DNA from 3 places in the Bradyrhizobium sp. SUTN9-2 genome. Region 1 is predicted to be linked to each of the others. Evidence: riboswitches for the same ligand, from Rfam matches in the RefSeq annotation. Region 1 holds a riboswitch; each other region holds the start of a gene.
What was found. Region 1 has a riboswitch for cobalamin ahead of XF30_RS26350 (DUF1636 family protein). Riboswitches for the same ligand answer to the same signal wherever they lie in the genome.

Region 1 (4,278 bases):
ATCGCCTCGCCCGGGCGCACCATCACGAGATCGACGCCCGGCTCGAGCTTGAGAGGATCGAGATCGTCGAAATTGGCGATGCGCGATAGCGCCAGGCAGGCGATCTTGCATTGGCCCGGCTTGCGCGCATCGCGCAGGCCGAGCGCGTCTTCGGCCGGCAGCTCGCCGGCACGCGGGAACCAGGGCAGCACGCCGAGGCCGCGCCATGCAGTCTTTTGCTCGATCAGCCTGTAGCCGTCGTCGAACAGCGTGGGATCGCCGCGGAACTTGTTGATGACGAAGCCAGAGATCATCGCGGCATCGTCGGGGTCGATCACCGTCCTGATGCCGACCAGCTGGGCGATGACACCGCCACGGTCGATGTCGCCGACCAGCACGACCGGCACATTCGCCTTGCGGGCAAAGCCCATATTGGCGATGTCGGACTTGCGCAAATTCACCTCGGCCGGACTGCCGGCGCCTTCGACCAGCACCAGATCGGCCCGCGCCTTCAGCCGTTCAAAGCTCTCCAGCACCGCGCCCATCAGCGACGGCTTCATCGCCGCGTAGTCGCGCGCGCGTGCGGTCGCGATGCGCTTGCCGTGGACGACGACCTGCGCGCCGACATCGGTCTCGGGCTTGAGCAGCACCGGGTTCATGTCGGTGTGCGGCTCGACACCGGCGGCGAGGGCCTGCAGCGCCTGGGCGCGGCCGATCTCACCGCCATCGACGGTGACCGCGGCGTTGTTCGACATGTTCTGCGGCTTGAACGGCAGCACGCGCAGACCACGGCGCGTAAAGGCGCGCGCGAGGCCGGCGACGATGAGCGACTTGCCCACGTCCGAGCCGGCTCCCTGGATCATCAGCGCGCGTGCCATGATGACTTCAGAACTCGACGCCGGCCTGCGCCTTGATGCCGGAGCGGAACGGATGCTTCACGAGCGTCATCTCGGTGACGAGATCGGCGATCTCGACCAACTCGTCCTTGGCGTTGCGACCGGTGAGCACGACATGCGTCATCGCAGGCTTTTGCGTCGTCAGGAATTCGACGACTTCGGCGATGTCGAGATAGTCGTAGCGCAGCGCGATGTTGATCTCGTCGAGCACGACCATGCGCAGCCGCTCGTCGAGGATCAGCTCCTTGGCTTTCTCCCAGCCGGCGCGCGCGGCAGCGATGTCGCGGGTGCGGTCTTGGGTCTCCCAGGTGAAGCCTTCGCCCATCGCGTGGAACTGACAGAGTTCGCCGAAATGGCCGGTGAGTAGGCGCCGTTCGCCGGTATCCCAGGCGCCCTTGATGAATTGCACCACCGCACAAGGGAAGCCATGCGCGACGCAGCGGACGATCATGCCTAAGGCCGAGGAGGATTTTCCCTTGCCGGCGCCGGTGTGGACGATGATCAGGCCTTTTTCACCGCTCTTGGTCGCCATGATCTTGTCGCGAGCGGCCTTCTTCTTCGCCATTTTGGCGGCGTGGCGGGCGTCGGTTTCCTCGGTCGTGTGGGTTTCCGGTTCAGGCGTCATCGGTCCCGGTCCTTCGGCTTGACAAGTGGCGGCCACCGGCAAATGGTGGCCTGGCGTTGGTTCCTGTCCTATGACAGGCGAAGAGGGAATGCGATAGGGTCCGAATCCGCAAAGATTTGGGTCCAAACTGCAGCCGCCCCCGCGACCGTGACCGGAGAGATGCCCGAAGCCACTGATTCCTTTTGGGATCGGGAAGGCGGGGATCGAAGGGCCAAAACCCTGCTCCGCAAGCCGGGAGACCTGCCAGCGCGGACGAGTTTTGGACCGGCGGACGGGGTGTTCCGCGACGGGGAAGCGGGCCTTCAGGAGAATGGTCCGTGCGCCTCATCGCCTCCCGCTGTTATCTGGAAGAGGCGATGACCGTCACACTTCATGTCTGCATCACCTGCCGCGCCGGCCAGACGCTTGGCGAGGGCGAGACGACGCCCGGCAAGCGCCTGCATGGCGCGATTCTCGAGGCCGGCGTGCCCGAGGGCGTCAGCGTGGTTCCCGTCGAATGCCTGTCGGCGTGCAGCCAGGGCTGCTCGGTCGCGCTCAGCGCGCCCGGCCGCTGGTCCTATGTCTATGGCCGCCTGTCCGATGCGAATGCGCAGGACGTGGTCGCAGGTGCTGCGGCCTACGCGGCGACGCCCGACGGAATCGTGCCCTGGCGCAGCCGTCCCGAAATCTTCCGCAAGCAGTCGCTTGCCCGTATTCCCCCTGTTACCGTCGTGCCGGAGGCCGCTGAATGAACTCGCTCGCAAAAGTCCCGGTTACGGTGGTCACGGGTTTCCTGGGCTCCGGCAAGACGACGCTGATCCAGCATCTGCTCAGCAACGCCGGCGGCAAGAAGCTCGCGGTGCTCGTCAACGAATTCGGCAGCGAGGGCGTCGACGGCGAGATCCTGAAGTCCTGCGCCGATGCGAACTGCCCGGAGGAGAACATCGTCGAGCTCGCCAATGGCTGCATCTGCTGCACCGTCGCCGACGATTTCATTCCAACCATGGAGCAACTCTTGGCGCGTCCGGTGCGGCCCGATCACATCCTGATCGAGACCTCGGGCCTGGCGCTGCCAAAGCCGCTGCTGAAGGCGTTCGACTGGCCGGAGATCCGCTCGCGCATCACGGTCGACGGCGTGATCGCGCTGGCCGATGCCGAGGCTGTCGCCGCCGGCCGCTTCGCGCCGGATCCGGCTGCGGTGGAAGCGCAGCGCGCGGCGGACGACAATCTCGATCACGAAACGCCGCTGTCGGAAGTGTTCGAGGACCAGATCGCCTGCGCCGACATCGTGCTGCTGACCAAGGCCGATCTTGCGGGCGCAGCCGGAATCGAAGCCGCAAAAGCGGCGATCACCGCCGAGATGCCGCGCCGCGTGCCGATGCTGCCGGTCACCGACGGTGCGATCGATGCGCGCGTCATTCTCGGCCTCGGCGCTGCCGCCGAGAATGATCTCGCCGCGCGGCCATCGCATCATGACGGCGAGGAGGAGCACGAGCACGATGATTTTGCCTCGGTCGTGATTGACCTTCCGGAGGTCGCCGACATCGACGCGCTGGTCGCATCGGTCCAGAAACTGGCGCGCGAGCAGAACGTGCTGCGGGCGAAGGGGTACATCGCGGTCGCTGGCAAGCCGATGCGCCTGTTGTTGCAGGCGGTCGGCGAGCGGGTGCGCCATCAGTTCGACAAGCCCTGGGGCGCGGGTCTCAGACAGTCGAAGCTCGTCGTGATCGGCGAGCATGGCGATATCGACGAGGCCGCCATCAAGGCAGGACTTGGTCTTTCAGGATCTGGCATCTGATGCACGTCGTCTTCCGCGAGAGCCGCGGTCTCGAGGAGACCGCGACGCCAAGAGACATCGGCCAGGACCCGGCCGATCTCGTGGTGCTCTCGTATTCGGATTCCGACCTTGCCGCGTTTGCGGCCGGCTGGCGCCGCGGTCGGGGCAGCCTGCCGTCGCTGCGGCTGGCCAATCTCGCGGAGCTGCGTCATCCGCTGTCGGTCGACACCTATATCGAACGGACGCTGTCGCAGGCGCGGGGCATATTCGTGCGCCTGATCGGCGGGGAGTCCTATTGGGCATACGGGCTCGCGGCGCTCCAGCAACTCGCGCAAGAGCGCAACATCGTGCTCGCCGTGCTGCCGGCGGACGGCCGCGACGACGCGCGGCTGGATGCGTACTCGACCCTGCCGGTCTCGACGCTGCGGCGGCTCAAGGTGCTCTGCGACTCCGGTGGCCCGGTCGCCGCGCAAGCCGCGATCGCGCAGCTCGCGCTGGCCTCGGGCCTCTATGCCGGCCCGGTCATCGGCGAGATGACCGTGGCCGAGATGGGATTCTACGATCCCGCGCGCGGCGTCATTGCCGCGCCGGCGGGCGGCGAGGGCAAGCCGCGCGCACTCGTGACGTTCTATCGCTCCTATCTCACCGCCGCCGATACGGGGCCCGTCGACGCCTTGATTGCGGCGCTGCGCGAGAAGGGATTTGACGCCTACGGCGCGTTCGTCACCTCGCTGAAGGCGCCGGGCGCTGCCGACTGGCTGCGCGCGCATCTGGCACAACATCCTGCGGCGGCGATCGTCAATGCGACGGCGTTCTCGGCCCTTGGCGATGACGGCACGACGCCGTTCGATGCCGCATTCTGTCCGGTGTTCCAGGTCGCGCTCTCGACGGCGCGGCGCGAAGATTGGGCGGAATCACTGCGTGGCCTGTCGCCCGGCGATCTCGCGATGCATGTCGTGCTGCCGGAGGTCGACGGCCGCCTGTTCGCCGGCGTGGTGAGTTTCAAATCGGCCGGTCAGCGC
Region 2 (4,278 bases), 3.1 Mb from region 1:
AGCTCAGAGCGGAATTCGCAACCAAAGACGGTGCCACGGCAGGTGGAGCAGAACTAAAGAAGCGGTTTCCCAAGCTTAGAATCCGGGTCTATGACGTGCAGACAAATCAGTGCGAGGAAATCTAGAGCCGAGTCAGTGGCGCTCGACGTTCTGCGTACAGCTCCGGAGCTTCCCGGCCTGCGACTCGGAAATGGGCAGGCGCTCAGCGGGTATGCCGGGCTTGCTACCAGTGTAACTTCCTCGCCCATTTCGTCTCGGCATCGGTTCCTAGGGCCGGGTCAAAGTCGCTACGCTCACGCTCCTGCGCACGTCACGCAGTCACGCGACGTGCGGAGCACACACGCCGAATCGGCCCGGGCCCGAGGCATCCCCCAGCGCTCTAGCGAAGAATGCATGAGAGCTGGTGCCCGCACAACTTGGTTGCTCTCACTGGGTGGAGTGCAGGCGGGCAAACCACATCTCGCAAACTAGTGCGCCGCTGAGCTCGACACCTGGCGGAAAAGCGCCATCGTGCTGCTCGACCTTTCGTGAGGCGGGCCGAAATGCTGCAAGAAGGGCAGGCGCACTGTTGCGGAGCCGTAAACATCACAACTGCAGACCGCGTATGTCTTGCAGGTGGTACGAGGCGTTCGACCGTACGGCAGCTGCGGTCCGATGTTGCTTTGCGCGACCGTCTACTAAGGCCTTCGGTCTCCTAAGTCTTCCTCTTCCTTTGGCTCGGTGCGTTGGAACCAGGATCCCGGAGGAAATTTAGCGATCCGCTTGGCAAAGGAGGATTGTGGCTCCCAATCTTGGCCTTCGCTCTTCTCGAAAGTGATGACCCCGTTGTGTGTAAAATAACGTGGTCCTTGGAGATCGCAATTCACCAAGAGCAGAATACGCCACAGATCGCCTTTCTCGTTCGGCTTGTCATTCCGCTTCGGTAAGTAGTCTACCCCAACAGGTTCAATGATAGTGCAGCGGCCTTGCCCTAGAAGATCGCCGAGCCGGCCTTGCGGCGTAGTCACAAAGTTGAAGTTAGTCGGATCATGCAGAAAGCGAAGATTTGCGTTCCTTTCACCATCTGCGACTTCTCTGGCGATCAACGAGAGCGCTAGGGCGCGCCAGCCCAATTCCATGGGCTTCGCATAGGTTGACGCCAGTTCAGTCGTGCCGTCGAGCGCAACTTTCCAGGTGATAGCGTACTGTTCGTCTGATTTGTTGTCTCGGTGCCTGGTCCATGAAACGAAAACATAGTCGTTTTCGCCAAGTTCAACGACGCCCCACATCTGAGGGACGAACTGTGCCACCTTCGAGACATTGGAGATAATTTGTTCTACCGTCTCACCATCTTGCGCTCGCCAAGTTGACTTGAGTCTTTCGACAACTGGGATGTCGCTTGCGCGAATACTGTTGCTCATGGTCGCCGGCCAGGCTAGGCAGATTAGAAGTCCGCTCAGGCAACGCCATAGCGCGGGTCTTCCCGACATTCTCTTCATAACCCTCGGCCTATCGCGTTTCATCCGTACATCTTTCAAAGCGGGCCAACCTCGAACCTGCTAGGAGCGAGCGAGCCCAAGAAGTTTACGGAAACGCGTCGGGGCACCCGCGGCTATCCCGTGCGGGCAGGCGCTCCCCTCTATGTCACGCGCCGCTAACTTCCCTACCCAGCGACAGCGTCAATTGGCTGAGCTGGACATGCCCAGCGGGAGAGACTGGGCATGTTCGAGGGGCTTGCATTCTTCGTGCCAGGCAGCAGGCGGAGATTTGCACGGGTGTTATGTCATTCTTGTCGACTTTCCGACCTGCGCACGTTCGATGTTTCCATTCAGTGTATCGGCCGTAGCTTGTGCATCCTTGTCCCGCACTCGATAGTTTGCGGAAGAGGTAAACGCCTCGATGCCAAGTGCCTAATGAGAATCGGCAGTGCGTTTGCCGTCCTTGAACCGTGTGGTTCGCTGTCGTTGCCGTCGGCATTCGATCTACATGATGGCTGGGGACACGAAGCCGACTTAATCGACAAACTTTGAAGCGTGGCTGGCACGCAAATCAACCTGCTCGCCGCGTATGTTTCTAGATTGCGCCGGTTGCCTTGACGTATTCAATGCGGATCCTCTAGTTGAGAAAATAGCTGGCCAGCCGACGTGCTGGGCGAACCGCTGGAAATCGGAAGCCGCATCGAATGCATTCTGCTCGAAACGGCGGTAATTCTCGCCGCGCAGGCTGGTTTTGTCGGGTTCATTGATGGGGCCGCCTCGCCTCAAGGCAGCTCCGATGCTCACTCCGACATCTGGCAAGGGTACTTGCGATTGCAGCAGCTCTGTTTAGAGAATCATAGAAATGCACGGTTATTCGCCGAGTAGATGTCACAGAGTAGCTTGGCACATAATCTGAGAGGTTGACGGAAGAGTCCTCCTGCCGATAATCGAAGTCGTCGAGGTTCTCCGAATCCCACTTGATCCGGAGCTAAGAGGGAAGCCGGTGCAAATTCCGGCGCTGCCCCCGCAACTGTGAGCGGCGAGCTACTGTCCAACGATGTCACTGAAGCCCGCACGGCTTTGGGAAGGCCGACAGCAGCGATGACCAGCGAGCCAGGAGACCTGCCCCGACGATATATATTGGTCCACGGGCGGGGTGTCTCGGTGGTGCGCCAAGCAGCCGTCGCACGCGCGACTTCTTCTGCCTGCGTCCGCCATGGCCTTTGTCCCCAACAGGGGTTAAAACTATGTCTCTTCTCTCTCTTCCGGTTGCTACGCTCGGAACGCCACGCATCGGTCCAAGGCGTGAGCTCAAACTGTCTCTCGAGAGCTACTGGGCGGGAAAGATCAGCGAGCAGCAATTGCTTGAGGACGCATCCGGCCTGCGCGCCGCGAACTGGGCTCGTCAGAAATCTCTCGGCGTCACGATCATTCCGTCGAATGACTTCTCGCTGTATGATCAGGTGCTCGATACAAGTGTCATGGTTGGTGCTGTCCCGGAGATCTGCGCCTCGAAAGGAGAATACATTTCCCTCAAGACGTACTTCGCCATGGCTCGCGGATCACAATGCGACGACCAGGATGCGAGTTGCGGTCTCGGCCCACGGGGGTCTCGCGCACCCGCGCAGGAAATGACTAAGTGGTTTGATACCAACTACCACTACATGGTTCCCGAGTTTCACAAGGGACAGGCGTTCAGACTTTGCTCTCGCAAACCCATCGAGAGTATGAGGAAGCAAAGGCTCTCGGCTTTCAGACCCGCCCTGTCCTGATCGGGCCCGTCACATTCCTAAAGCTCGGCAAGAGTGCCGATAGCGCGTTCCAGCCCCTGTCCCTATTAGATAATTTGATACCGGTCTATATCGAGGTTCTGCATGAATTGGTCGAACGAGGGGCAAGTTGGGTTCAGTTTGACGAGCCCTGCCTGGTCCTTGATCTGAACGAAGCGGTACGAAAATCATTGTTACATGCCTATAACCGGTTCGCAAAGGAGGGACCGGCTATCAAGATCATGGTTGCCAGCTATTTCGGCGACCTAGGCGACAATTTGGATACCGCCTTGAGCCTCCCAGTTTCGGGTCTGCACGTTGATCTGGTTCGAGCGCCAGAGTTGTTGGATCAGATCGTCGCTGTCGGTCGAAGTGATCTCGTCACGTCGCTCGGTGTCATCGACGGCCGGAATGTGTGGCGATCCAACTTGTCGTCGCTCCGTCGGCGGTTGGAGCCCGCGATTGCGAAGCTCGGCAAGCACCGTGTACAGCTCGCTCCATCCTGCTCGCTGCTTCATGTGCCGGTCGATGTTGAACTCGAGACCGGGCTCGCGTCTGACGTCAAGAGCTGGCTTGCTTTCTCTGTTCAGAAGATGCGTGAGCTTGCGATCCTGGCGCGAGCACTCGCTGGCGACCAAAATGTCGGGCTCGCTCTTGCCGATTCGGAATGCGCTGCGACTGCCCGCTGGACTTCGCCGAAGATCCATGATGCCAATGTCGCTGCCCGGATGAGGGCGATCGACCAGACGATACGCCGGCGCACAAGCCCGTTTGCCCGTCGTTCCGAGATCCAAAGGGCACGCTTTGGACTACCTGCGTTTCCCACCACGACGATCGGATCCTTTCCGCAGACCACAGAAGTCAGAAATGCGCGGGCGGCGCATGCGCGAGGCGCGTTGAGCGACGAACAATACGATAGGTTCATCAAGGAGGAGATAGCCCGCGCCGTACGTTGGCAGGAGGACATCGGTCTTGACGTCCTCGTGCACGGCGAATTTGAGCGCAATGACATGGTGCAGTACTTTGGCGAGCAACTCGCCGGCTTCCTATTT
Region 3 (4,278 bases), 3.3 Mb from region 1:
GAACTCCGAATAGCACATGTGGGTGTGGATCTGCGTGGCGTCGGCAACGCCCGTGGAGCAGATGCGGAAGCTCTCCACCGCCCAGTCGAGATAGGTTTTCCAGTCGGACCGGCGCAGCGGAAGGCCTTCGCGAAGCGCGGCTTCGTCGATCTGGATCATGGTCGCGCCGGCCTTTTCGAGATCGGTGACCTCGTCGCGGAGCGCGAGCGCAATCTGGCGGCAGGCTTCGCTGCGCGGCATGTCGTCACGGACGAAAGACCAGTTCAGGATCGTCACCGGCCCGGTCAGCATCGCCTTCATCGGCTTCTTGGTCAGCGATTGCGAATAACGCCACCATTCCACAGTCATCGGCTTCGGCCGGGAGACGTCGCCGAACAGGATCGGCGGACGAACGCAACGGGAGCCATAGGACTGCACCCAGGCATGTTGGGTGAAGACGAATCCGGAGAGCTGCTCGCCGAAATACTGCACCATGTCGTTGCGCTCGAACTCACCGTGCACGAGTACGTCGAGGCCAATCTCCTCCTGCCAGCGTACTGTGCGGGCGGTTTCCTCCTTGAGGAATTGCTCATACTGTGCGTCGCTCAGCTTACCCTTGGCATGTGCAGCCCGGGCGTTGCGGACGTCGGCCGTCTGCGGGAACGAGCCAATCGTCGTGGTCGGGAAGGCGGGCAAACCGAAGCGCTTGCGCTGAACCTCGGCACGGCTTGCAAAGGCGCTCTTGCGGCTGCGCATCGCCGGGTCGATCGCGGCCAGCCGCTTGGCGACGGCTGCATCGTGGATTTTGGGCGAGGTCTTCCGCGCGGTCGCTGCACGCTCGGACGCACCGAGAGCGTTGGCGACGCCCGTATCGCCGGCAAGCGCCCTGGCCAGGATCGACAGCTCACCGATCTTCTGCACCGAGAAGGAGAGCCAGCTCTTCACGTCGGGATCGAGAGCAGTCTCAAGCTCCAGGTTGATCGGAATATGTAGCATCGAGCAGGACGGCGCGATCTGAACGCGCCCCTCGCCGAGCTTTGCGACGACCGGCTTGAGCCGGTCGACCAGCGCCGGAAGGTTGGAACGCCAAACGTTGCGGCCGTCAATGACGCCGAGTGAGATGACGAGATCTGAGCGGATGCTGGATGCGGCGATCTGGCTCAACTGATGCGGCGCACGGACGAGATCGACATGCAGACCGGCCACTGGCAGTGCCAGCGCGGTTGCCAGATTGTCGCCGATGGCGCCGAAATACGTCGTCAGCATGATCTTGATGCCAGGGACCTCTTGGGCGAACCGCGCATAGGCGCGCCGGAGTGCGCCTCTTGCTGCATCGTCGAGGTCGAGCACGAGGCAGGGCTCGTCGATTTGCACCCATTCGGCCCCGCGTCTGGCGAGCTCCTGGAGCACCTCGACATAGACGGGTACGAGGCTTTCGAGCAGCGAAACCGGATCGAATGATGCATCGGCACTTTTGCCGAGTTTCAGGAACGTGACCGGACCGACAAGAACCGGGCGCGTCTGATACCCGAGTGCCTTGGCCTCATCATATTCCTCGATCGCCTTGCGGGAGGAGAACTTGAAGGTCTGGCCCATCTGAAACTCGGGGACCATGTAGTGGTAGTTGGTGTCGAACCACTTGGTCATTTCCTGCGCGGCTGCGCCGTGGCCGTGATGCGTGTGACCGCAGCTGGCGTCTTGTTCCTCGCCTTGCGAGCCTCGCGCCATCGCGAAATAGGTCTTGAGTGATACGGGGCCACCCTTCCAGCCGTAGGCCTCAGGAATGGCGCCGACCATGACGCTCGTGTCCAGCACCTGATCGTAGAACGAGAAGTCGTTGGACGGAATGATGGTCGCACCGAGCGACTTCTGACGGGCCCAATTGGCTGTGCGGAGGCCGAACGCAGTTTCGAGCAGTTGTTGCTGGCTCGTTTTGCCGGCCCAGTAGCTTTCGAGCGCGGTCTTGAGTTCGCGACGCGGCCCAATACGGGGCGTGCCGAGTGTAGCAACCGGAAGAGAGAGAGAAGACATAGCTTTAACCCCATTGTGGTGGGGGCAAAAGGCCATGGCGGGCGCTGGCAGGGCAGCCGCGAATGCGGCAGCTGCTTGGCGTCCCACCGGGACACCCCGCCCGTGGACGATTACGTTATCGGGGCAGGTCTCCTGGCTCGCGGGTCATCGCCTGCATCCGGCCTTCCCGAAGCTTGCGCTTCAGTGACACTGATGGATGTGGGCTCACCGCTTACAGTTGCGGGGGCAGCGCCGGCGTTGCGACGGTTCGAATAACCGAACGCGCACCGGCTTCCCTCTTAGCTCCGGGTCAAGCGGACCCGGAGAACCTCGACAGCTCCGATTATCTGCAATGGGGTGCCGGCGTCAACCTCTCTACGTTCACTTCCACTGCGGCATGCCGTCCGGAACGATTGTTTGCACGATCAATGAATTCAACGCTTCATGATCGCAAAATCCGATCGTTGCACAGCGTTACGCACTGGTTGCACCCGGTTGACTACCTTGTGTGTGCCGCCGTCACGTGCAATCGCTACATTAAGTTTTGCTTGTGCCTTGTTGGCCATACGTAAGGAGGACAATGGCCAAATCACCAGCGCGTAACCCATGGCTTCAAATTCAGCAGTAGTAAAGAGTGGCGTCTTTCCAAATTCCGTCAATTTCGCAAGCAGTGGCACGCCAGGCATTCGCTCGCGAAGACGCGGAACATTTCCGCTGAATGCAAGGTGTCAGGGAAGATCGCGTCCGCCTGCCTCTATGTAAAACTTGGCGCGGGTGACCGCGCCGTCGAGCTCTTTTGGCGGCCGCGTCCATTCTGGCAATGATCACGAGATCGCAACGGGCCTTTTGAAGCAGCGGCAACCTTCTCCGCCATATCGTGCGCGTCGACACTCTTCTTGTCGTTCTAGTGGGCACAATTGTTGGTCAGAATCTGGATCTTCCAGATGCAGAGCGGCCGCGCCGGAATTCTCCAGCCGCATATGATGCGCCGAAGCCACATGGTCGCGGAATTGAGGTAGAGCAGACACAATAGAATTCCCGAAATCGCGCGCTACCTTGCATCAGGAGGCGAAGGCGCGCCCGCCAACACCTGATGTAGTGCTCGTGGAAATTGAAATTGACGACGGGTTTTATCGATAGTGCACAAAACGGTCAAATTGCTCTGGCGGTGTTATTGCGCTACCTTGCGCGGATAGCCGTTGTCTTCGTGTAGTGCCAAGGCGCTGACGTAATTCTAAAATCTGACCTTTGCCTACATTGAGCGGACGGTCTTCGGACGAAAACCCCATCCTGCTCCCGTCAAAGTTTTTCATTACCGAACCCATCATTGCCGAGCTAGCTAAGGTAAGCGCTGATTTGGCCAGGATTTGCCAGATGTGGACTGGTCAGTTTATGACCGCGCGAAAGCAACAAGTGGTGCAAGATCATGGTTGTCAGCCGCCTGAAGTGCCGCAATGTAGGCCGTGCGCACAGTGCTGGCTGTCTGCAAGTCGGCGCCGCCCCATGTGAAGCGTTAGCCGCCAAGCTGCACGATCAACACATCAGCAGCCAGTCGTGACCAACGGCCGTTGCCGTTTGGAAACGGATGTACGGATACGAGGCGGTGATGGAAGCGAACGGCAAGTTCGTCCGGTGGGTAGGTGTTGTTTTCGACCCAATACCTTGCGTCGTCGAGGACCTGATGCAGCGAAATTTCGATCAGATGGCGCGACGCCGAGATTGCGCTCCGTCGTTCGGAATTTTCCAGCCCAGCGCCAGACGCGTTCGAACATGCGCCGGTGCAAGCTCTTGAGAAAACTTTCTCGAGTCGCAACTTTCCGGCGGCCGAATGCCCAACGGTTTGCCGTGGCGATATTCTGCTGCTCAAGTTCGTTTAATTCGCTGCGCATAGTAATGTGCGTTGGGATTAGATCTTCGCACTCCTGGGGCGTCAGCGGTGTCGCGTGATCGTCGGCGACGTGCAGATCAGTATTAGTCATTCATCATCCCAGAGACGCGCGGGGCGTTTCAATAAATCCTCGATCGCTTGCTCCCGAAGCGCGCGGGCAGCCTGATTGTTCTCCACAGCCTGGTCCTCAAGCCGCATCGTTTGTTCGATGGCTCGTGATTGCCGCTCGGCGATATCGGCAGCTCGCTTGGTGACGACTTCTGCGAGGGGGCGCTCGGGTACAAGCACATAGACCAACCGGCAGCCGAGGGCCTCAGCCGCGCGTTGAAGCGTATTGAGGGTTACACTGCCGCCTTGCTCGGATTTTTCAAGTTCCACAATGCGTGGCTGCGAAACGCCCA

Region 2: another riboswitch for cobalamin. It lies ahead of XF30_RS39250 (5-methyltetrahydropteroyltriglutamate--homocysteine S-methyltransferase); the one in region 1 lies ahead of XF30_RS26350 (DUF1636 family protein).
Region 3: another riboswitch for cobalamin. It lies ahead of metE (5-methyltetrahydropteroyltriglutamate--homocysteine S-methyltransferase); the one in region 1 lies ahead of XF30_RS26350 (DUF1636 family protein).

Annotation. Positions count from the first base shown of each region.
Region 1 covers NZ_LAXE01000001.1:5,676,791-5,681,068, reverse strand. The annotation lists gene XF30_RS26360 (cobyric acid synthase) at 1-857, opposite strand, end outside; gene cobO (cob(I)yrinic acid a,c-diamide adenosyltransferase) at 865-1,500, opposite strand; cobalamin riboswitch at 1,541-1,762, shown strand; gene XF30_RS26350 (DUF1636 family protein) at 1,857-2,231, shown strand; gene cobW (cobalamin biosynthesis protein CobW) at 2,228-3,277, shown strand; gene cobN (cobaltochelatase subunit CobN) at 3,277-4,278, shown strand, end outside.
Region 2 covers NZ_LAXE01000001.1:2,572,893-2,577,170, forward strand. The annotation lists gene XF30_RS11730 (nodulate formation efficiency C protein) at 678-1,400, opposite strand; gene XF30_RS38045 (hypothetical protein) at 1,992-2,261, opposite strand; cobalamin riboswitch at 2,400-2,601, shown strand; partial or broken gene XF30_RS39250 (5-methyltetrahydropteroyltriglutamate--homocysteine S-methyltransferase) at 2,705-3,627, shown strand; partial or broken gene XF30_RS39255 (5-methyltetrahydropteroyltriglutamate--homocysteine S-methyltransferase) at 3,955-4,278, shown strand, end outside.
Region 3 covers NZ_LAXE01000001.1:2,384,737-2,389,014, forward strand. The annotation lists gene metE (5-methyltetrahydropteroyltriglutamate--homocysteine S-methyltransferase) at 1-2,010, opposite strand, end outside; cobalamin riboswitch at 2,116-2,337, opposite strand; gene XF30_RS39935 (hypothetical protein) at 2,424-2,666, opposite strand; partial or broken gene XF30_RS11090 (mobile mystery protein B) at 3,380-3,968, opposite strand; gene XF30_RS11095 (mobile mystery protein A) at 3,965-4,278, opposite strand, start outside.